2 regions of the Streptomyces sp. JL2001 genome follow, and region 2 is predicted to be linked to the other one. Evidence: riboswitches for the same ligand, from Rfam matches in the RefSeq annotation. Region 2 holds a riboswitch; the other holds the start of a gene.

Region 1 (10,176 bases), 2.8 Mb from region 2:
CGGGCCGGAGAGCCGCTGATCGACTTCCCGGGATGTCGTGCTCCGGGCCGCGCCCGTCCTCACGCGCGTCCCCGGGGCCCGAGCCAAGGGTGACCGAGCCGGTCGGCGAACTCCCGCGAACCTCCGCAGATCTCGGCGACCTGACGGGGATCTCCGGCCGTGATCCGCGCCGCAAGGGGTTCGACCTGGACGGCCGGATCGTCTCCGGAGATCGGCATGGTCATTCTGAACTGAAGCCACGGGTGGTCCTGCCCGGTCGTGGGCCGGCTGGGATGGAACAGGAAGACGGTGATCTGCTCGGGTTCCCAGGGCGGGGCGGAGACGGCGTGCAGCTCGCAGTCCCACGTCGCCAGTCGGCCGGGGTGTTCCCGGAGCCGTTCCTCCAGCAGTCTGGCGACCGTCCGGGCGGGCCATTCCCAGCTGTGGTCCGCCGTGGCCCGCTGGATCTCCGCCCCGTACGCGGCGGCGTCGAACCGGAACTCCGGGAGATCGACCCCCTCGGCGTCATCCGGGTTGCGCCAGCCGCTCCAGATCACGTACGGCCCTTCGCGTCTCACCGTGACGTGGACGGCGCCGCAGCAGGCTTCCGTGCACGCGGCTTCGGCGAGCCGGACCTCCCGAGGGACGTCGGTCGCGTGCAGCGGCGCGTTCGGGCCCAGCAGACGGCCGGGGTCCGCCGCCGGGCCCTCGTGGAACACGTCGGCCAGGATGTCTCGTCCGTCGACGATCGGTCGGCATTCCACGCCGGCGTGCGTGGTGCCGAGCGGTGGCACGAAGACCCGGAGGGACAGTCGATGCGGTGCTGTGGTCATCGCCCGATGATCCCCGAGCCACGCGCTGTTGTCGCGCGGCCGAGTGAGTCCGCGGGGGAGGGGCGCACCGCCCCGGCCGTCCGTCCGCATGTCCGTCCCCGGTCGCTGACCTGCCGCGTGTCCGGGGGCGGCGACCCACGCTGCGTCCCCGGGCACCGGTCCGGGGCAGGCCGGGCGTCCGCCGGTGCCGGCCGTGCCCGTACGGTGGTCGCCATGACGATCAACCGTCCGGGATCACCGGATGATCTGCCGCCCGCTGACGTTCTGTGGGCCCGCTGGGCCCTGCTCGCCTCGCTGGGGGCGACCACCGCGGCCGAACGCCGGCCGAGCGGGCACCGCACCGGCCGCTGGATCGACGACGACGGCCTCCACTGGGACGACGCGGGCTGTACCTGGTGGGTGATGTCCCGGATGGCCGAGGGCCGTTACGTACTGTACGGCGAGGACGAGTCCAGCGCGGCGAAGTGGCACCAGCCGCCGGTCGACATGCTCGCGGGCGCCCCGGCCTGGCTGCCGTGGGAGGAGCTGCGGGATCGGCTCGCCGGGTACGAGCTGGGCTGCGTCTACTGGTACGAGAACGGAACCTGGGCCCGCGCGCCCTACCCGGAGGACCTCGACGACGACGGCCTGGACTGCGGGATGAGCGCGTTGGTCGACCGAGCGCAGGCGGTGGGGCTGCTGGCCGAGCGCCTCGTTCCGGTGGACGGCGAACCCGCGGCGGATGCGGTCCTGGCCCAGGCCGAGGCCGGCCGGCTGCGGGATGTGGACGCGTTGCTGGCGCGGCTGCGGGACCCGGACGGCGACGTGCCGGACCTCTCCGCCGTGACGCGCGCCCTCGTCCGCTCCGGCCTGGCGGGCGTGGCCCCTGTCGGTTGACGGGAGCGGCCCGGCGGCCCCGCCGGGGCGGTGGTGCGGAGAGCGGCTGGTGTCGAGCCAACTGCTGCTGGTCGTCCTGATGATCCTCGTCGCGCTGACGGAACAGGCGTGCGCCGGGCCGCTGGGCGCCGCGACCATCGTGGTGATCTGCCCGCTGGGTCTGCTGAGCCTGTTCACCATCGGATGGTCCCTGGTGACCGTGGTGGCGCCCAGGGCGGTCGAGGACGAGGCGGGCGACGAGGGGACCGACGACGATGAGTGACCCCGCCGTTCGCGTCGACACGACCAGCCTGGTACCGCCGTACGAGCAGATCCGCGCGCAGCTGGCCGCGCTCATCCGCACAGACCGGCTGGCCGAGGGCGAGCGCCTGCCGACCGTGCGGCAGCTCGCCGCCGATCTCGGACTGGCGCCGGGCACGGTGGCCCGCGCCTACCGCGAGCTGGAAGCCGACGCGCTGATCCGGACGCGCCGCGGCGCGGGCACCAGGGTCGCGGCCCTCCCGTCCGTGCCCCCCACGCACGACTCCGCCCGTCTCGCCACTCTGGCCCGGGACTTCACCTCCGCCGCGCGAGCGCTGGGCGCCGACACCAAGGACATCCTGGCCGCCGTCCGCGAGGCGCTGGACCCGGGGCAGGCCGCCACGCGGGCCTCCGCCGGCGGTGGAGCGGACGATGCCAGGGCGGCCGGGGCCGGCGCGGGCGACAAGGACGAGAAGGAGGTCTGACCGACATGGAGGCGGCGAAGGACGAGCCGCGGTCGCGGCGCGTCCGCTGAGCCTGCGCTCCATCCGCGCCTGGCGGGCGTGGTACCGGTGTTGCGGAGTGGTGGCTGTGCCGGTCACCCTTTCCCGTCATCGGCGGGGGCACCTTGCCGGAGCGCGAGCGGTGTGCGGAGTGAGCGCCTGGCAGGAGGTCTCAGCCGCGCCATCTGGCCACGAAGTCGTCATAGCCCGCCAAGTAGGAGCTGGGAACGGTCTCCTGGCTCGGCCGGCCGTTGAGCCAGCACACCTCCACCGTGTCGGTCTCGGTGTCGAGCAGGCAAGCCACTCCGCCGCTCGCGACGGTGAGACCGGTGAACGTCGCCCTGACACTTGCGGATCGCTCGAACAGCCTGCTCATCCGCGAGGTGGCCGCGGTGAACACCAGCGACGCGAAATCCGGGTGCCGCTCGGGTGCGAACGTCACCGTGAGGTAGATGTAACCGAGGGCGACCCGCCCGAACTCATCGCATTCCGTACGGGAGTCCTCGCAGTACGCGCGTACCGCGTCGTCGACGCCGAACGTGATCGAGGTGTCGAGCTCCAACCTGTTGCCTGACGAGCAGTCGACCGGTTCGCTGTCGAAGTGGGACGTGAAGGGGACGACGACCTGCTCACCGCCGGGCAGGGTGACCATCAGTGGGGGGACCCGACGGCCTTCCGGCGCCAGCTTCGCGAGCTCGGCCAAGGCGCGGGAGACGTTCCGCGCGGGCGTGATGATCTCGTAGCTGTAATCGAGCCCCATGCTTGCCACCCCTCTGTCGACCGAGCCGAACCTTCCCATGAAGTGCCCGAGCGGGGCCCGCGAATTTTCCGGGGCCTGCGCGGCCCCGTCCTGCCGGACGGGCTGGAGAAACCGCGGACGACACGCCTGAGTCGGGTGGCAGGCGATCCGGCTGTCCGGTCGCCGGTGCATCGCGTCGCCGGGACGCCGGAGAAGCCACTCGCCGGGCTGTCGGAGCGAGTTCGCGGCGGGCGACCATGCCGTGAGAGGCGCGGGGCCTCCCGCCGCGGCGGGTCGCCCATCGCGACGGCCCTCCTGCTCTCAGGACGTCAGGAAGGAGCGCAGCGTCTCCGCGACGGTTGCCGGGTCCTCCAGTTGTGGGTAGTGCCCGACCGCGGGCGGTCCGGTGAGTTCGACGACCGAGGCCCCCGGCATCCTGGTGCGCACGCGTGCCAGTACATGCGCGCCGCTGATGGGGTCGGCCGGTCCCCAGAGGAAGAGCGCCGGGCCGGGGTACTTCTCCAGGGCGGTGGTCCACCGCTCCCTGTGCTTGTGGCGCTCGTCGATGTAGCGCAACAGTCGCGGCGCGCGCCGTTTTCCGCCGGCTCGGGACGCCGCCGCCCACAACTCCCGGAGGTCCGCGTCGCAGAGCTCTCGCCCCAGTACGCCGCGCAGGGTCGCGCCGAACCTGCGGCGCGTGGTCAGCGGGGCGATGAGCGGGCCGAGGGGCCCGTGGAGCAGGCGCTGGGTCGGTACCGGGCGGTGAAGGTCGGGGTAGAGCCCGCCGTTGAGCCAGACCATGTGGGTGACCCGCGCCGGATCCCGTGCGAGCAGTTCCTGCCCCACGCTGACGCCGTAGTCGTGGGCCACCAGGGCAGTGCGTCCGGTGTCGGTCCGCCGCCACACCTCCTCGACCAGGTCTGCCTGTTCGAGCACCGAGTACGTGTGGCGACGCGGCTTGTCGCTCTCCCCGAAGCCCAGGAAGTCCAGGGTGGTGACGCGCAGTCCGGCCGCCGCGAGGGTGGGGACGATCGGCGCCCAGTCGTGGGAGGACGTGGGAAAGCCGTGGAGCAGGGTGACGGGTGTCCCGTTCGCGGGACCGTCGCGGCGCACGAAGATCTCGTGACCGCCGACCGGGACGCGGGCGCCGCCGGCGGTCCACTGATCCCAGGGCGGCAGGAGCGGTGTGGTCCTCATGCGTCGATCTCCTCGGTGTGGAGCCGGCCCAGACCTGCTGTCAGCGCGCGAAGTCCGAAGGTGAACTCGCCTTCTCCGTCGGGCGTGTTGAGCAGTTCGGCGTGTCGGCGGACGACAGGGTGGGTCCGGGGGGACAGGTTCGCGAACAGCTCGGTCATGGCCGCGCGCTGCGGGCCCGTCCGGGCCGCCCCACCGCTGTCGAGTACGGCCGAGCCGATCACGAAGTGGGTGACGGTGAGATAGACGTGTACGGCCGTGCGGGGGTCCCATCCCTGGTCGAGGAGCTGCCCGAGGGCGTGCTCGCGGGCGCGCAGGGCATGGGGTCCGAGGAGCTGGCCACTGGTGAGTGCCGGTACGAGGGCCGGATGGGCGGCGAGGACCCGGCGGAACTCCCTCGCGCCTTCTTCCAGGCCGGTCTGCCAGTCCGTGGTGAGGGACGGCAGCCGGATCTCGCCGAGCATGTGGTCCACGGTCTCGATCAGGAGTTCCTCCCGGCTGGCCACGTGGCGGTACAGGGAGGTGTGACGGACCTGGAGGTGGTCCCCGAGACTGCGCATGGTGAGGGAGTCCAGGCCGTCGCGGTCGGCCAGTTCGAGCGCGCCCGCCGTGATCCGCGCGAGGGTCAGCCCGCCCGCGCGGGGCCGGCGCCGCGCGCGCTCGGTGTAGCGCGCCTGCCACCAGGCCGGGGAGCCGGGCTCCGGGGGCTCGGGGACAGACGGTGTGCGGCTGTCGGACGTCATGGACACCCCTTCCTTCGGCCGTCGCGTCGTCGCGGCCCCTCCTCCGACGCGTCCAGTGGACGCACATCATGCGTCCACTGGACGCGTTGCGCAAGATCCCTCGACCGGGGAGAACGGATTCCCGCTCCGCCGCGTGGCCCGCCGCCCGGACCGCCGAGGGGGCCGATCCCGGCGACGACCGACGTGCTCAGCCGTGGTCGGGCGTCGATCCTCGCAGGTGAGGAAGGTCACCGGACCTCCCCGTTCCGGTGCCCCCTTCCGTTGCTAGATTGTCCGGCGGCCCGATCCCGGGCCCCGGACGAGATGCGCCGTACCCGGTCACGCACGACGACGCGCCACGGACCTCCCCAGCGGAGGCGCCGTCACGCCGCCCGGACCCGGGAGGCGTTCTCTCGTCGCACAGATGGGCCGAAACGTGACCGTGCCACTCACCCGCACCCTGTACCGGACGACCGCGCACGCCAGTGGGGGCCGCACCGGATCGGTTGCCACCGGCGACGGCCGCCTGGACGTCCGACTGGCCCCGCCGCGCAAGAACGTGCCGGGCACCACCAACCCCGAGCAGCTCTTCGCCGCCGGTTTCGCCGCCTGCTTCACCTCCGCGCTGGCCGAGGTGGCGGACGAGTTCGGAGCGGACGCCTCGGCCGCGCGTGTCGCATGCGAAGTGCAGCTGGGCACCACAGACACCCCCGCGGGCTACGGCCTCGCGGTCACCCTCACCGTCGCCCTCCCGGGCTGGACGGCGGCGGAACTCCTGCCCCTCCTGCACCGGGCCGACGCGGTCTGCCCCTACGCGCAGGCGGTGAAGGGGAACATCCCGCTCACCCTGCTGGCGGTCGACGACAGCGACATCGCCGCCGATGCCTGAGCCGACGGGCGCCGCCCGCGACGTCACCCCGACACCGAACGGTCCCGGCGTACCGGTTCCCGAGCGGGGCGCGTGGGTGCGACACGGCATCAGCCGGAACGGCGGCCCCCTGGCGGAGGACCGTGTCGTGGTGTGGCTCCAGACCGGGCCCTACTTCGCCGACAGCCGGGGATTTGCCGGCCGCACCTCCTTCGACGGCTCCCACGTGCACTTTCACCACCTCACGGGAGAGCCCGGCGAAGACAGCGGCATGCTCACCTGGAAGGGCGCGGACCTCGTCGAACGAGGGACCAACACCGACGGCAGCACCTTCCTCGAGATCTGGAGACCGCTCCCCGTCGACGACACGGAGAGCGGCTCCTGGGCCGGTCCGGACTACCACGTGGTCCGGGTCGGCAGGCATGTGGTGCACGTCGACTCCCGTTCCGGCACGTACTGGCGGATGTGACCACACGGGGCTGCTCGACGTCCTGACCGGATTTGCCCGGACGGGCCGGACGGCTTGACCGGGTCGCCGACGGTTCCGACCGGGACACGGTCACCGGAGCGCGCGACGAGCCGTGGGACGTGGCGGCCGGAGGGAAGCCGTTCTCGGTCTCGGCTGTTCGCCCCTGGGGGACCCGCCGACCGGACTGTCCGGCCGGCGGCGGCGCAGCCGGTTGCAGGAATCCGCGCCGAACGGAAGGCGGGCGCACCCGGTTGCAGGGGTCCGCGCCGGACGGAAGGCGGGCGCACCCGGTGACGATCGGCGCACCGATCGGTCCGTACCGGCGCCGCCGTTCCCTGCGGCCTCCACGTCGCCCCGCACCCAGGGCGGACCCGTCCCGCCCCCGGACCGACTCCCGCCCGGGCGCGTGCGCGCCCGCTTGCCACCCGCCCGCCACTCACCGCAGCCGGACGCCGATCCCGAGGGTGCGATCCCGAGGACCGCGCCCCGGCGGGTACTGTGCTCGCCGTCACATGAAGTCACCCCCTGCAATTTACTAGGACGTCCTAGTATCTCTGGGGTATGAGCTCCACCGCATGCTCCGGAGGGCCCCATGAGCGATCTGCACCGTCCCGCGAACCCCGTACGCCTCGTCACCGCTTCCGCCCTGTTCGACGGCCATGACGCCTCGATCAACATCATGCGGAGGATCTTCCAGGCGCAGGGCGTCGAGGTGATCCACCTCGGGCACAACCGCTCGGTCAAGGAAGTGGTCGACGCGGTGCTGGAGGAGGACGCGCACGGTGTGGCGGTCTCGTCCTACCAGGGCGGGCACGTGGAGTACTTCGAGTACCTCGTGGAGTCGCTGAGCGCCCAGGGGGCCGACCACGTCCGGGTCGTCGGCGGCGGCGGGGGCGTGATCGTCCCCGAGGAGATCTCCCGGCTGCGGGCGAGCGGGGTCACCATCTTCTCCCCGGAGGACGGGCAGCGGATGGGCCTCGCCGGGATGGTCAACTCTGTCGTCCAGGACTGCGACTTCGACCTGTGGGACACCAAGCCCGTCGAGGCGTCCGCCGTCCTGGCCGGCGACCGTTTCGCCATCGCCCGCGCCGTCACCGGGGCCGAGCTGGGCCGGCTTCCGGCCGCGTTCCTGGACGAGCTGCGCGCCGCCTCCGCGGCGCGCACGGTCCCCGTACTCGGCATCACCGGCACCGGCGGCTCCGGCAAGTCCTCGCTCACCGACGAGCTGGTCCGCCGGCTCCGCGTCGACCAGCAGGACAAGCTGCGGATCGCCGTGATCGCCGTGGACCCGACGCGCCGCCGGGGCGGCGGCGCCCTGCTCGGCGACCGCATCCGGATGAACTCGCTGGACGGCGGCCAGGTGTTCTTCCGGAGCCTGGCCACCCGCGGCAGCCACGAGGTGCCCGAGCACCTGGCCGACGTGATCGACGTCGTGAAGGCCGCCGGCTTCGACCTCGTCATCGTGGAGACCCCGGGCATCGGCCAGGGCGACGCGGCGATCGTGCCGTTCGTCGGCACGTCGCTCTACGTGATGACGCCCGAGTTCGGCGCCGCCTCCCAGCTCGAGAAGATCGACATGCTCGACTTCGCCGACGTCGTGGCCATCAACAAGTTCGAACGGCGCGGTGCCCTCGACGCCATGCGGGACGTCGCCCGCCAGCTCATCCGCAACCGCGAGGCGTTCGGCAAGCGGCCGGAGGAGATGCCCGTCTACGGCACCTCGGCGGCCACCTTCAACGACGACGGCGTCACCGCGCTCTACCAGCACCTCACGACCTTGCTCGCCGCCGAGGGCCTGTCGCTGTCCGAGGGCACGCTGCCGGCCGTCGACGTCCGGCACTCCTCGGGCATCCGCCGGGTCGTCCCCTCGGACCGGGTGCGCTACCTCGCCGAGATCACCGAGACGGTCCGCCGGTACCACTCCGAGACCCTCGCCCTCTCCGAGGCCGCCCGCCGCGTCCAGCGCCTGGACGCGGTCCGGGAGGAACTCGTCGCCGCCGGCCACGACGGCTCCGGCGTCCAGGAGCTCCTCGAAGGCGCCCGCGAGCAGCTGCCTCACGACGTGACCGCCCGGATCGAGGGATGGCCCGCCGTCGTCGCGGCGTACGCGAAGGACGAGCTGGTCGTGAAGGTACGCGACCGGGAGATCCGTACCCGGCTGATGCGCGAGTCCCTCTCCGGCAACAAGATCCCCCGCGTCGCCCTGCCCCGCTACACCGACCACGGCGAGCTGGTGCGGTTCTGGCGCGACGAGAACCTGCCCGGCCACTTCCCCTTCACCGCGGGAGTCTTCCCCTTCAAGCGGGACGGCGAGGACCCGGCGCGCATGTTCGCGGGTGAGGGCGACCCGTTCCGCACCAACCGCCGCTTCAGGCTGCTGTCCGAAGGCCAGCCGGCCACTCGTCTGTCCACGGCCTTCGACTCCGTCACCCTCTACGGCCGTGACCCCGACGAGCGCCCCGACATCTACGGCAAGGTCGGCACCTCCGGCGTCTCGGTGGCCACGCTCGACGACATGAAGGCGCTCTTCGACGGCTTCGACCTGGTCGCGCCGACGACGTCCGTCTCCATGACCATCAACGGCCCCGCCCCCACCATCCTGGCGTTCTTCCTGAACACCGCGATCGACCAGCAGACCGAGCGCTTCCGGGCGGACGAGGGCCGGGAGCCCACGCCCGAGGAGGCGGACGAGCTGCGCGCGAAGGCGCTGGCGAACGTCCGCGGCACCGTGCAGGCCGACATCCTCAAGGAGGACCAGGGCCAGAACACCTGCCTGTTCTCCACCGAGTTCTCCCTGCGGATGATGGCCGACGTCCAGGAGTGGTTCATCGAGAACCGGGTCCGCAACTTCTACTCGGTGTCCATCTCCGGCTACCACATCGCCGAGGCCGGCGCGAACCCCATCAGCCAGCTCGCCTTCACCCTGGCCAACGGCTTCACCTACGTCGAGGCGTACCTCGCCCGGGGCATGGACATCGACGACTTCGCCCCGAACCTCTCGTTCTTCTTCTCCAACGGCATGGACCCCGAGTACTCCGTCCTCGGCCGGGTCGCCCGCCGCGTCTGGGCCGTCGCGATGAAGGAGAGGTACGGTGCCAACGAGCGCTCCCAGAAGCTGAAGTACCACGTCCAGACCTCGGGCCGCTCCCTGCACGCCCAGGAGATGGACTTCAACGACATCCGCACCACGCTCCAGGCCCTCATCGCCATCTACGACAACTGCAACAGCCTGCACACCAACGCCTACGACGAGGCCGTCACCACGCCCACGGAGGAGTCGGTCCGCCGGGCCCTGGCGATCCAGCTCATCATCAACCGGGAGTGGGGCCTCGCCATGAACGAGAACCCGCTCCAGGGGGCGTTCGTCATCGACGAGCTCACCGACCTGGTCGAGCAGGCGGTGCTCACCGAGTTCGAACGGATCAGCGAGCGCGGCGGCGTTCTCGGCGCCATGGAGACCGGCTACCAGCGCGGCCGCATCCAGGACGAGTCGATGCTGTACGAGCAGCGCAAGCACGACGGCACCCTGCCCCTGATCGGCGTCAACACCTTCCGCAACCCGCACGCCGCGGACGCCGAGCCCGTCGCCATCGAGCTGGCGCGCGCCACGCAGGAGGAGAAGCAGTCCCAGCTGGACCGCGTCCGCGACTACCAGGCCTCGCACCAGGAGCCCGCGAACGCTGCCCTGGCGGCCCTCAAGAGCGCGGCCATGGAAGGCCGGAACGTCTTCAGCGTCCTCATGGAAGCCGCCCG
Region 2 (10,176 bases):
CCGGTTCCGCAGAGCGCGCAGCGCTCCGCGACGCCCAGCGCCGTGAGGGCGTGCTTGAGGCGCCTGCTCGACACCCGTCCCGCGTCCGGAGCCTGCTCCCCGAGCATCGGCTCCGGCACCCGGCGACGGGGCACGGGAGCCCCGGACGGAGTCCCGAAGTGCGAGGTGTCGATGCCGTACCGCTTGATCCGCCGACTGATGTGGGCGTGATGGCCGCCCACGACGTCGAGCCCCAGTCGCCGCAGCACGTCGCAGACGCTGGTCGACGCCGCGACCACCGGCTCCAGCACCTCCCGCGTCCACCGCACCCCCTCCCGCTCGAAGTGCGAGGTGTCGACCCCGAGTCGGCGCATGCGGTCGTGGACGTACCGGCGCGAGGTGCTCCCGGGGTCCACCCCCAGCTTCTCCAGCGCCTCCGACAGCGTGCGGGACGACGCGGCCGCCCTCGTCAGGCGCTCCCGTGTGTACGGACTCACCGGCATCCCGGCTCCCCTCCGGTGCTCCGGCCACCTGTTCGTGGCCTCGTACGGAGTAACGAGCCGAATATCGGACGGTCACGTCGGGAACGCGCCGCGGCCCGCCCCGCCGGGTGGGCGGTGCGGGCCGTCGGGTGGGGCGGTGGCCGGTGGCCGGGGTCAGATGCCGAGGTCCTTGATGATCTTGGCGACGTGGCCGGTGGCCTTCACGTTGTACAGCGCCCGCTCGACCTTGCCCTCCTCGTCGACGACGACCGTCGAGCGGATGACGCCCGTGACCGTCTTGCCGTACAGCTTCTTCTCGCCGAAGGCGCCGTACGCCTCCAGGACCGTCTTCTCCGGGTCGCCGACCAGCGTGACCTTGAGGGACTCCTGCTCGCGGAACTTCGCGAGCTTCGCCGGCTTGTCCGGGGACACGCCGATGACGTCGTAGCCGGCGCCGGCCAGCAGGTCGAGGTTGTCGGTGAAGTCGCAGGCCTGCTTCGTGCAGCCCGGGGTGAGCGCGGCCGGGTAGAAGTAGACGATCACCTTCCGGCCCTTGTGGTCCGCGAGCGAGACCTCGTTGCCGTCCGCGTCGGGCAGCGTGAAGGCGGGGGCGGTGTCACCGGGCTGAAGTCGCTCGCTCATGGCTCTCCTCGGAGTATGTACGCGTACACGACCGAGCCTAATGGGGGCCTGGGACGGACCAGGGGCCGCGAAGCTGAGAGACTGTCCGTCAACGACCGATTACGACTACGGAGGCAGCGCGGTGTCGGACGCCAGGACCCCTGCGCAGATCGAGGCGGACATCGTCCGCCGGCGCGACCAGCTTGCCGTCACTCTCGACGAGATCGGCATTCGGGTGCACCCGAAGACGATCATCGGCGACGCCAAGGCGAAGGTGACCTCCACGGTCGACCACACCGCCGGCCGCGCGTTCGCCGCCGTGAACCGGACGGTGTCCGGAGTGAAGGCCCGCTTCACCTACGAGGACGGTCAGCCGCGGCTGGAGCGGGTGGTGCCGGTGGCGCTGGTCGCCGTGGCACTCGTCGGCCTGCTCGCGGCCTCGTCCCGCAGGCACAAGGGATGACCCCTCCCGAGTACGGGCGACACGCCCGGGCGGGTAGGTTCGAGTCGTGAGCGAGAACACCCACGACAAGTTGCCCATCCGGATGCTCCATGACCGCGTCCTGGTCCGGACCGACTCTCCCGAGGGGGAGCGGCGGTCGGGCGGCGGCATCCTGATCCCGGCCACGGCCGCGGTCGGCCGCCGGCTGGCCTGGGCCGAGGTGGTCGCGGTCGGCCAGAACGTCCGTACGGTCGAGATCGGCGACCGGGTCCTGTACGACCCCGAGGACCGTGCCGAGGTCGAGGTGCGGGGCATCGCGTACGTCCTGATGCGGGAGCGCGACCTGCACGCGGTGGCCGCGGACCGGTTCGAGGGGTCCACGGACTCGACGGGCCTGTACCTGTAGGCCGGGCACCGCGGGCCGGCGTCCCGTCCGGGGGCCGGCTCCTCGCGGGCCGGTGCCGTGCGACCCGGGTCCTGCGGGGCCGGGGTCGGCTTCGCCGTAAGGCCTGGTGACCGTTGTCACCAGGCCTTTTGTCTGCTTCTTGCTAGGCTGGAGCCACCCGACGAGACGCGCCGTACCGGGCCTCGTGTGCTCTGTTCGCACGATACGCAAAGACGACGCACCCCTGTTGATACGTCTCGCGGAGGTTCGTCGTCATGGCCTGGGTCCTTCTCATCGTGGCCGGTCTGCTCGAGGTCGGCTGGTCGATCGGCATGAAGTACACCGACGGGTTCACGCGGCTGGGTCCCAGCCTGCTCACCGGCGCCGGGATCGTCGCCTCGATGGTGCTGCTGTCGCAGGCCGCCAAGACGCTGCCGATCGGTACGGCGTACGGCGTCTGGGTCGGTATCGGCGCGGCCGGTGCGGCGGTGCTCGGCATGGTGGTGCTGGGTGAGCCGGCGACCGCCGCCCGGATCTTCTTCGTCTGTCTGCTGCTGGTCGCCGTCGTGGGGCTGAAGGCGACCTCGGGACATTAGGTCCTGTCCGGGCGATCTTCTCGGGCCCGCGACGACGGCTGCGGCACCTCGCGGCGTTGTCGGAGTCGCCCGAGTACGCCCAGTACGAGGGCGATCCTCCGGCTTGCGATGCACCACATCCGACGCCGCGGCCGGTCCTCGAAGATCGCCCGGACAGGACCTAGGTCCGAACGGCTCCTCGGGCCTGCCCGGCCGGATGGTCCCGCCCGGTCGGGGGTTTCCGCGTGGTTCGGCCGTCACCCGCCCGGCGGTGCCGGGAGTGGGGGCGGTGGGGGTGCCTGGGGTGGCTGGAGCGTGTCCTGGGTGGAGCCGGCGGTGCGGGGCGGCCGGGTGTCCGTGTTCGTGGCGGGGGAGCCGGTCGTCCCGGTGCCGCCGCGGGTCCTGTCCGCCGGGCCGGCGCCGTCCTGGGTGCCCGGGTCGCGCGGGGGCTGACGGGGGCGTGCGGGGTGCGGCGGGCCCTGGGCCTGCTCGTCCGCCGCGCCCTCTTCCTCGTCCTCCGCGGGGTCGTCGGCCCGGCCGTCCGCGGGGTCGGGGCGCGTCGCGTCCGGGGCGGGCGGTTCCTCGGCGCCTTCGCCGAGTTGGAGCTCGAACTCCCTGGGTTCGGTGCCGGCCAGTGCCTCCCGGGTGAACTGGGCCCAGATCTCGGCGGGTGGGCCGCCGCCGTTGACGCGGGCCATGCCGAGTGCTCCGTACAGCGACTTCTGTTCGCCGGTGTCCGGGTCCTGGCCCATGATCGTGACGACGGTCGCCAGGTCGGGGGTGTACCCGGCGAACCAGGCGGCGCGGTCCTCCTCGGCGGTGCCGGTCTTGCCCGCGGCGGGGCGGCCGGCGGCGCGTGCCGCGGTCCCCGTGCCGGTCTCCACCACGCTGCGCAGGATCGCCGTCGTCGTGTCGGCGGCCTCGCGGGTGACGGCCTGGGTGCCCTCGGTGTCGGGCAGGTCGAGTTCGTGGCCGTTCCTGCTGATCGAGTCGACGAGGGTGTAGTCGCCGTGGCGGCCGTGGTTGGCGAGGGTGGCGTAGGCCTCGGCGAGGTCGAGGACGCTCGCGGTGGCGGGTCCCAGGGCGATGGAGGGGGAGGCGTTCAGGTCGGGTGTGGTGGCCGGCAGTCCGAGGGCGACGGCGGTGTCCCGGACTCTCCCGGGGCCGACGTCCACCGCCATCTGCGCGTACACGGCGTTCACCGACTGGTCGGTGGCGGTGCGGACGGTGATGTCGCCGTAGGAGGCGTCGTCCTCGTTGGCGGGGTCGTAGGGTTCGCCGGGCCAGCCGTCCACGAGGCGGCGGTTGGTGCCGTCGTAGTAGGTGTTCGGGGTGATCGGGCGGCCGTCCTGGGTCTGTGCGGCGGTCTCGACGGCCGCGGTGAAGACGAAGGGCTTGAAGGTGGAGCCGACCTGGTAGTCGCGGCGGGTGGCGTTGTTGACGTACTGGCGGGTGTAGTCGATGCCGCCGTAGAGGGCGAGGACGCGTCCGCTGGCCGGGTCGACGGCCGCTCCGCCGACGCGGACGTAGCGGTCGGTCGGGTTGCGTGCCGGGTCGAGCCGGGAGGTGACCTGTTCGTGGACGGCGGCGACGAAGGCGTCCTGCTTGGGCCGTTCCAGGGTGGTGGTGATCCGGTAGCCGCCGCCGGCCAGGGTCTTCTCGTCGATGGTGCGGGTGAGGTAGTCCTCGACGGCCTGGACGATGTAGCCGCGCTGGCCGGAGAGGCTGGTCGTGGGGCGGGCGGTGTGCGGGGTGGGGAAGGCGGCGGCGGTGCGGGCCGTGGGGCTCAGCCACTTCTCCTTGACCATGCCGTCCAGGACGTAGTTCCAGCGTGCGAGGGCCTTGGGCCGGTTCTCGGGGTGCGTGGCGATGTCGTAGGCGGTGGGGGCGTTGAGGAGTGAGGCGAGGTAGGCGCCTTCGGCGGTGTCGAGGGCGTGGGCGTCCTTGCCGTAGTAGGCGCGGGCGGCGGCCTGGATGCCGTAGGCGTTGCGGCCGAAGTAGCTGGTGTTGAGGTATCCCTCGAAGATCTCGTCCTTGCTCTTCTCGCGGTTGAGCTTGATGGCGATGAAGAACTCCTTGACCTTGCGGGTGACCGTCTGTTCCTGGCCGAGGTAGTAGTTCTTGACGTACTGCTGGGTCAGGGTGGAGCCGGACTGCTTGCCCTTGCCGTTGAGGGTGTTCCAGGCGGCGCGGACCATGGCTTTGGGGTCCACCGCCCGTTCGGAGTAGAAGTCGCGGTCCTCGGCGGCGAGTACGGCGTGCTGGACGCTGTGGGGGACCTGGTCCAGGCGGATGTTCTCGCGGTTGACCTCGCCGTCGCGGGCGATCTGGGTGCCGTCGCGGTAGAGGTAGATGTTGGACTGGGCGGTCGCGGCGGAGTTGGCGGGCGGGATGTGGACGAGCAGGTAGCCGGCGAGGAAGGCGCCGGTCAGCAGCAGGGTGCCGAGGAGGAACGTGCCGAGCAGGGTCCGCAGGACCCGTCGTCGCCGGGGTGGCCGGCGGGGCGGGGCCTTGGTGGCGGCCTTGGCCGGCGCTGTGGCGTGGGGGGGCCTGGTGGGGACCGTGGGGTCCTTTGGCTTCCAGCCGGGCCGCGGTGGCTGGCCGTCGCTCATGTGGGGAGCTCCCGTACCGGACGAAGGGGATGGCCTCCCCATACTGCACGCAACGTGACAGAAGCCAGGATTGCGACTCGAAAAGCACTCGCGGTGGCGGGGTGGGATCGCTAGGGTCGTGCGCTTTGGTGTCGCCGACGGGGCGTCAGGGAGGAGGCGGCATGCTGCGGCTGTACGCGACGGTCGCCCAGGGCGGGTTCCGGCGCCATGCCACGTACCGCTTGGCCACGGCGGCGGGGGTGTTCACCAACACCGTCTTCGGGATCGTCCTGTCGTACACCTACATCGCCCTGTGGGACGAGCGGCCGCATCTGGGCGGGTACGACATGGCCGAGGCGCTGGCCTACGTGTGGATCGGCCAGGGGCTGATCACGGTCTGCGGGCTGATGGGCGGCGGGTTCGAGGAGGAGCTGATCGAGCGGATCAGGACCGGGGACATCGCCGTCGACCTGTACCGTCCGGCAGATCTGCAGGCCTGGTGGTTCTCGGCCAACGCGGGCCGGGCGGCCTACCAGCTGCTCGGTCGGGGGGTGGCTCCGATGGTGGTGGGCGCGCTCGTGTTCGACATCGCTCTGCCGGAGCGTCCGGTGACCTGGATCGCCTTCGTGCTGGCCGTGGCGCTGGGCTCGGTCGTGAGCTTCGCGATCTGGTACCTGGTCGCGATGAGCGCCTTCTGGCTGATGGACGGTCAGGGGGTCGTGCAGGTGGTGTGGCTGGGCGGGCTGTTCTTCTCGGGGATGCTGCTGCCGCTGAACGTGTTCCCGGGGGCGCTGGGCGAGCTGGCCCGGACGCTGCCCTGGGCGTCGATGCTGCAGATCCCGGCGGACGTGTTCCTGGGGAAGTACGAGGGTCCGGAGCTGCTGGGGGCGTACGGCTTCCAGGCGGGCTGGGCGGTGGTGCTGCTGGCGGCCGGGCGGCTGGCGCAGCGGCTCGCGACGCGGAAGGTGGTGGTGCAGGGTGGCTGAGTCCCCGGCCCGTGGCGGGGCGGTGACCGGGTTCCCGGCCGGGGACCGCGGCCGGTGCGGGGTTCCGTGTGAGGAGGGGGCGGCCGTGTTCCCGCCTCGCGGTGGGGTCGTCGCCGAGTCGTGGCGTACGTACCGGATGGTCGCGGGGATGTGGATCCGGTCGACGACGACGTACCGTTCCTCGTTCGCGCTGACCCTGTTCAGCAGTTTCACGGTCACGCTGTTCGACTTCGTCGTCATCCTGCTGATGTTCGGCCAGGTGGAGGGGCTCGGCGGGTTCTCCTTCGGCGAGGTCGCCTTCCTGTACGGGACGACCGGTACGTCCTTCGGTCTCGCGGACCTGACGATGGGCTCGCTGCAGCGCATGGGCAAGCGGGTGCGCGACGGCTCGCTCGACACGTTCCTGATGCGGCCCGCGCCGGTGCTCGCGCAGGTCGCGGCGGACAAGTTCGCGCTGCGCCGGCTGGGCAGGGTGGCGCAGGGGGCGCTGGTGCTGGTCTGGTCGCTGGTGGTCCTGGACGTGGACTGGACGGCGGCGAAGGTGCTGCTGGTGCCGGCGATGGTGCTGTGCGGCACGGTGATCTTCTCGGCGGTGATGGTGGTGGGGGCGTCGGCGCTGTTCCTGGCGCAGGACGCGGCGGAGGTCACCAACTCCTTCACGTACGGGGGCAACACGCTCCTGCAGTACCCGCCGACGATCTTCGCGCAGGATCTGGTGAAGGGGGTGGTCTACGTCGTGCCGCTGGCGTTCGTGAACTGGCTGCCGGCGTTGTACGTCCTGGGGCGGCCGGCTCCGGCCGGGGTGCCCGGGTGGGCGGCGTTCCTGTCGCCGGTGGTCGCGGCCGTGTGCTGCGCCCTCGCGGGCCTGGCGTGGCGCGCGGGGCTTCGTTCGTACCGATCGACAGGGAGCTGAGGCATGGCCTTCATCGAGCTGGAGGACGTCGAGAAGGTCTTCACCGTCCGGCGCCGGGCGGGCCTGGTCCGCCGGGAGAAGCGGGAGGTGCGGGCGGTCGACGGGATCACCTTCGGGGTGGAGCGCGGGGAGATGGTCGGCTACATCGGGCCGAACGGTGCCGGCAAGTCGACGACGATCAAGATGCTGACCGGGATCCTGACGCCGAGCGGGGGCCGGCTGCGGGTCGCCGGGATCGATCCGTCGCGGGAGCGGACCCGGCTGGCGCAGCGTATCGGGGTGGTGTTCGGGCAGCGGACGACGCTGTGGTGGGATCTGCCGCTGCGGGATTCCTACCGTCTGGTGCACCGGATGTACCGGATCCCGGACGACCGTTTCGCCGCGAACCTGGGGCGGTGCGTGGAGCTGCTGGAGCTGGGCGAGCTGCTGGACGTGCCGGTGCGGCAGCTGTCGCTGGGGCAGCGGATGCGGGGCGACATCGCGGCGGCCCTGCTGCACGATCCGGACGTGCTGTACCTGGACGAGCCGACGATCGGCCTCGACGTGGTGTCGAAGGCGCGGGTACGGGAGTTCCTGCGCGAGCTGAACGCCTCGCGGGGGACGACGGTCCTGCTGACCACCCACGATCTGACGGACATCGAGCAGCTGTGCAAGCGGGTGATGGTGATCGACCACGGGCGGCTGATGTACGACGGGACGCTGGCCGGGCTGCACGCGGTGGGGGAGGGCGAGCGGCTGCTCGTGGTGGACCTGGAGCGGGAGTCGGCGCCGATCGAGGTGGCGGGGGCGCGGTTCGTCCGCGCGGAGGGCCCGCGGCAGGTCCTGGCGTTCCCGTCGTCGGCGTCGGCGGCGCCGATCGTGGCGGCGGTGGCGGCGGCGTATCCGTTGGTGGACCTGTCGGTGCGGGAGCCGGACATCGAGGCCGTGATCGCGAAGATGTACGGGGAGGGCGGCGGGGCACGGGAACTCGGGGTGCGCGCGGGGAGTCCCTGATGTAGGGAGGTCAGGTGATGAGCGAGACGAGGACCGAGGCGGGGGACGGGCCGCCGGGCGCGGCCGGCGGCGATGGCGGGCCGGCGGGCGCCTCCGTGTCGCGGAGGCCGCTGGCGGCGTTCGCGTACACGGCGGCGGACGCGGAGAAGAGTCGCGGCGTCCGCCGGATGAAGACGTTCGCGACCGGGCTGCTGCTGTTCGTGGCCGTCGTCTACGTCCTGGCGACCTGGGCGAAGAACGAGGGCTGGGGCGCCTGGACCGGGTACGTGGCGGCGGCGGCGGAGGCGGGCATGGTGGGCGCGCTCGCCGACTGGTTCGCGGTGACGGCGCTCTTCCGGCGTCCGCTGGGTCTGCCGATCCCGCACACCGCGATCATCCCGACGAAGAAGGACCAGCTGGGTGCTTCTCTCGGGTCGTTCGTGGGCGAGAACTTCCTGTCGGCGGACGTCGTCCGCGGCCGGCTGCACGGTCTGGGTGTCGCCGGCCGGCTGGGTGCCTGGCTGGCGGAGCCGGCGCACGCGGACCGGGTGACGAGGGAGCTGGCGACGGCGCTGCGCGGCGCGCTGACGGTGCTGCGGGACGCCGACGTGCAGGCGGTCGTCGGCGAGGCGATCACCCGGCGGGCGGAGGCGGCGGAGATCGCGCCGGGCCTCGGCAAGACGCTGGAGCGGATCGTCGCCGACGGTTCGCACCGCCGGGCGGTGGACCTGGTGTGCGCGAAGGCGTACGACTGGCTGGTGTTCCACGGGGACTCGGTGATGGACGCGGTCCAGGGCGGGGCGCCGGGCTGGACGCCGCGTTTCGTGGACCGCCGGGTGGGCGAGCGGGTCTACAGGGAGCTGCTCCGTTTCGTGACGGAGATGCGGGACATGCCGGGCCATCCGGCGCGGGCCGCGATCGACCGTTTCCTGAGGGACTTCGCCGCGGACCTCCAGGCGGACACGGACACGCGGGCGCGGGTGGAGCGCCTGAAGTCGGAGCTGCTGGCCCGGCCGGAGATCCAGGACGTCATCGCCTCGGCCTGGTCGTCCGTGCGCGGTCTGATCATCGCGGCGGCCGAGGACGACCGGAGCCAGCTGCGGCTGCGGGCCCGGGCCTCGCTGATGTCCCTGGGCGGCCGGCTGGTGACGGACGGCCGCCTCCAGGCGAAGGTGGAGGGCTGGGCGGAGGACGCGGCGGCCTATGTGGTCACCACGTACCGGGGTGAGATCACGTCCCTGATCAGCGACACGGTCGCCAGCTGGGACGCGACGCAGACCTCCCGGAAGATCGAGGCGAACATCGGCCGGGACCTGCAGTTCATCCGGATCAACGGCACGGTGGTCGGCGCGCTGGCGGGTCTGCTGATCTACACGGTGAGCCACGCGCTGGGCGGGTGAGTTCCGGCTCACCCGCCCGGCGACTGTGGGGAGGTGCCGTCCAGTACGGACGCGGGGTCCGGGGCGTTCAGCCGGGCGCCCGGTCTTTTTCCTCGGGGGGTGCGGCGGGCGGCCGCGGGCGGCTCTGCGGGGGTCCGGCGGGAGGTGGCTGGAGGCCCTGCGGGGTTCCGGCCGGAGGTTCCGGGGGTGGTGGGGCCGGGAGGCCCTCCGGGGTCCCGCGGGCGGTTGGCCGGGAGGCCCTTCGGGGTCCCGCGGGCGGTCAGCGCCGGCCGCGGGTGGCGCCGACGGAGGCGGCGGCGACGGCCCCGGCCACGCCGAACACGGCGGGCCAGGCGCCGACCTTCTTGGCGAGCGGATGGGAGCCGGCGAAGGCGGCGACGTAGGCGACGGTCAGGGCGGCCGCGGTCCGGCCCCCGGCGACCTGCCGCCACTCCCGCGCGGCGACGGCCCCGGCCCCGGCGAGGACGACACCTCCGAGGGGCCGCTTCCCGGTGTACCGGGCGACGGCGTAACCACCGACGAGGCCACTCGCCGCCACGACCGCCGCAGGAATCCTCGCCATGACGCCGTCCCTCTTCCTCATACGCTCGAACCGGTCCCGGCCACGCTACGCCCGCGGGTCGCCGTGACCGCGGGCGGGCTGCCGGAAGACGCGGGGGAGGGAGCCTGGGGGCACCGCGCCCGACGTCAGTCCTCCTCGCCCCCGTGGCACTCCCCGTACCCGCGCCCCGAGCCGCACCAGCAGGCCGCTCCGGTGGACGGGGGCCAGGCCGTCGCGCGGCCGCGGGCCGCGAGCGTCGTGGCGTACTGGGGGAGCAGGTCCGCGTTCG

What was found. Region 2 has a riboswitch for guanidine ahead of ACE1OA_RS21720 (DMT family transporter). Riboswitches for the same ligand answer to the same signal wherever they lie in the genome.
Region 1: another riboswitch for guanidine. It lies ahead of ACE1OA_RS34670 (Ohr family peroxiredoxin); the one in region 2 lies ahead of ACE1OA_RS21720 (DMT family transporter).

The regions. Positions count from the first base shown of each region.
Region 1 covers NZ_CP169421.1:7,700,130-7,710,305, forward strand. The annotation lists gene ACE1OA_RS34630 (hypothetical protein) at 1-19, shown strand, start outside; gene ACE1OA_RS34635 (hypothetical protein) at 60-812, opposite strand; gene ACE1OA_RS34640 (hypothetical protein) at 1,026-1,688, shown strand; gene ACE1OA_RS34645 (hypothetical protein) at 1,738-1,950, shown strand; partial or broken gene ACE1OA_RS34650 (GntR family transcriptional regulator) at 1,943-2,317, shown strand; gene ACE1OA_RS34655 (hypothetical protein) at 2,604-3,191, opposite strand; gene ACE1OA_RS34660 (alpha/beta fold hydrolase) at 3,492-4,367, opposite strand; gene ACE1OA_RS34665 (TetR/AcrR family transcriptional regulator C-terminal domain-containing protein) at 4,364-5,107, opposite strand; guanidine-III (ykkC-III) riboswitch at 5,383-5,444, shown strand; gene ACE1OA_RS34670 (Ohr family peroxiredoxin) at 5,523-5,975, shown strand; gene ACE1OA_RS34675 (hypothetical protein) at 5,968-6,423, shown strand; gene icmF (fused isobutyryl-CoA mutase/GTPase IcmF) at 7,016-10,176, shown strand, end outside.
Region 2 covers NZ_CP169421.1:4,866,894-4,877,069, forward strand. The annotation lists gene ACE1OA_RS21700 (HNH endonuclease signature motif containing protein) at 1-482, opposite strand, end outside; gene bcp (thioredoxin-dependent thiol peroxidase) at 636-1,103, opposite strand; gene ACE1OA_RS21710 (DUF3618 domain-containing protein) at 1,225-1,545, shown strand; gene ACE1OA_RS21715 (GroES family chaperonin) at 1,592-1,930, shown strand; guanidine-III (ykkC-III) riboswitch at 2,060-2,152, shown strand; gene ACE1OA_RS21720 (DMT family transporter) at 2,185-2,505, shown strand; gene ACE1OA_RS21725 (transglycosylase domain-containing protein) at 2,742-5,096, opposite strand; gene ACE1OA_RS21730 (ABC transporter permease) at 5,261-6,061, shown strand; gene ACE1OA_RS21735 (ABC transporter permease) at 6,198-6,974, shown strand; gene ACE1OA_RS21740 (ABC transporter ATP-binding protein) at 6,978-7,967, shown strand; gene ACE1OA_RS21745 (DUF445 domain-containing protein) at 7,985-9,346, shown strand; gene ACE1OA_RS21750 (hypothetical protein) at 9,606-9,908, opposite strand; gene ACE1OA_RS21755 (SEC-C domain-containing protein) at 10,034-10,176, opposite strand, start outside.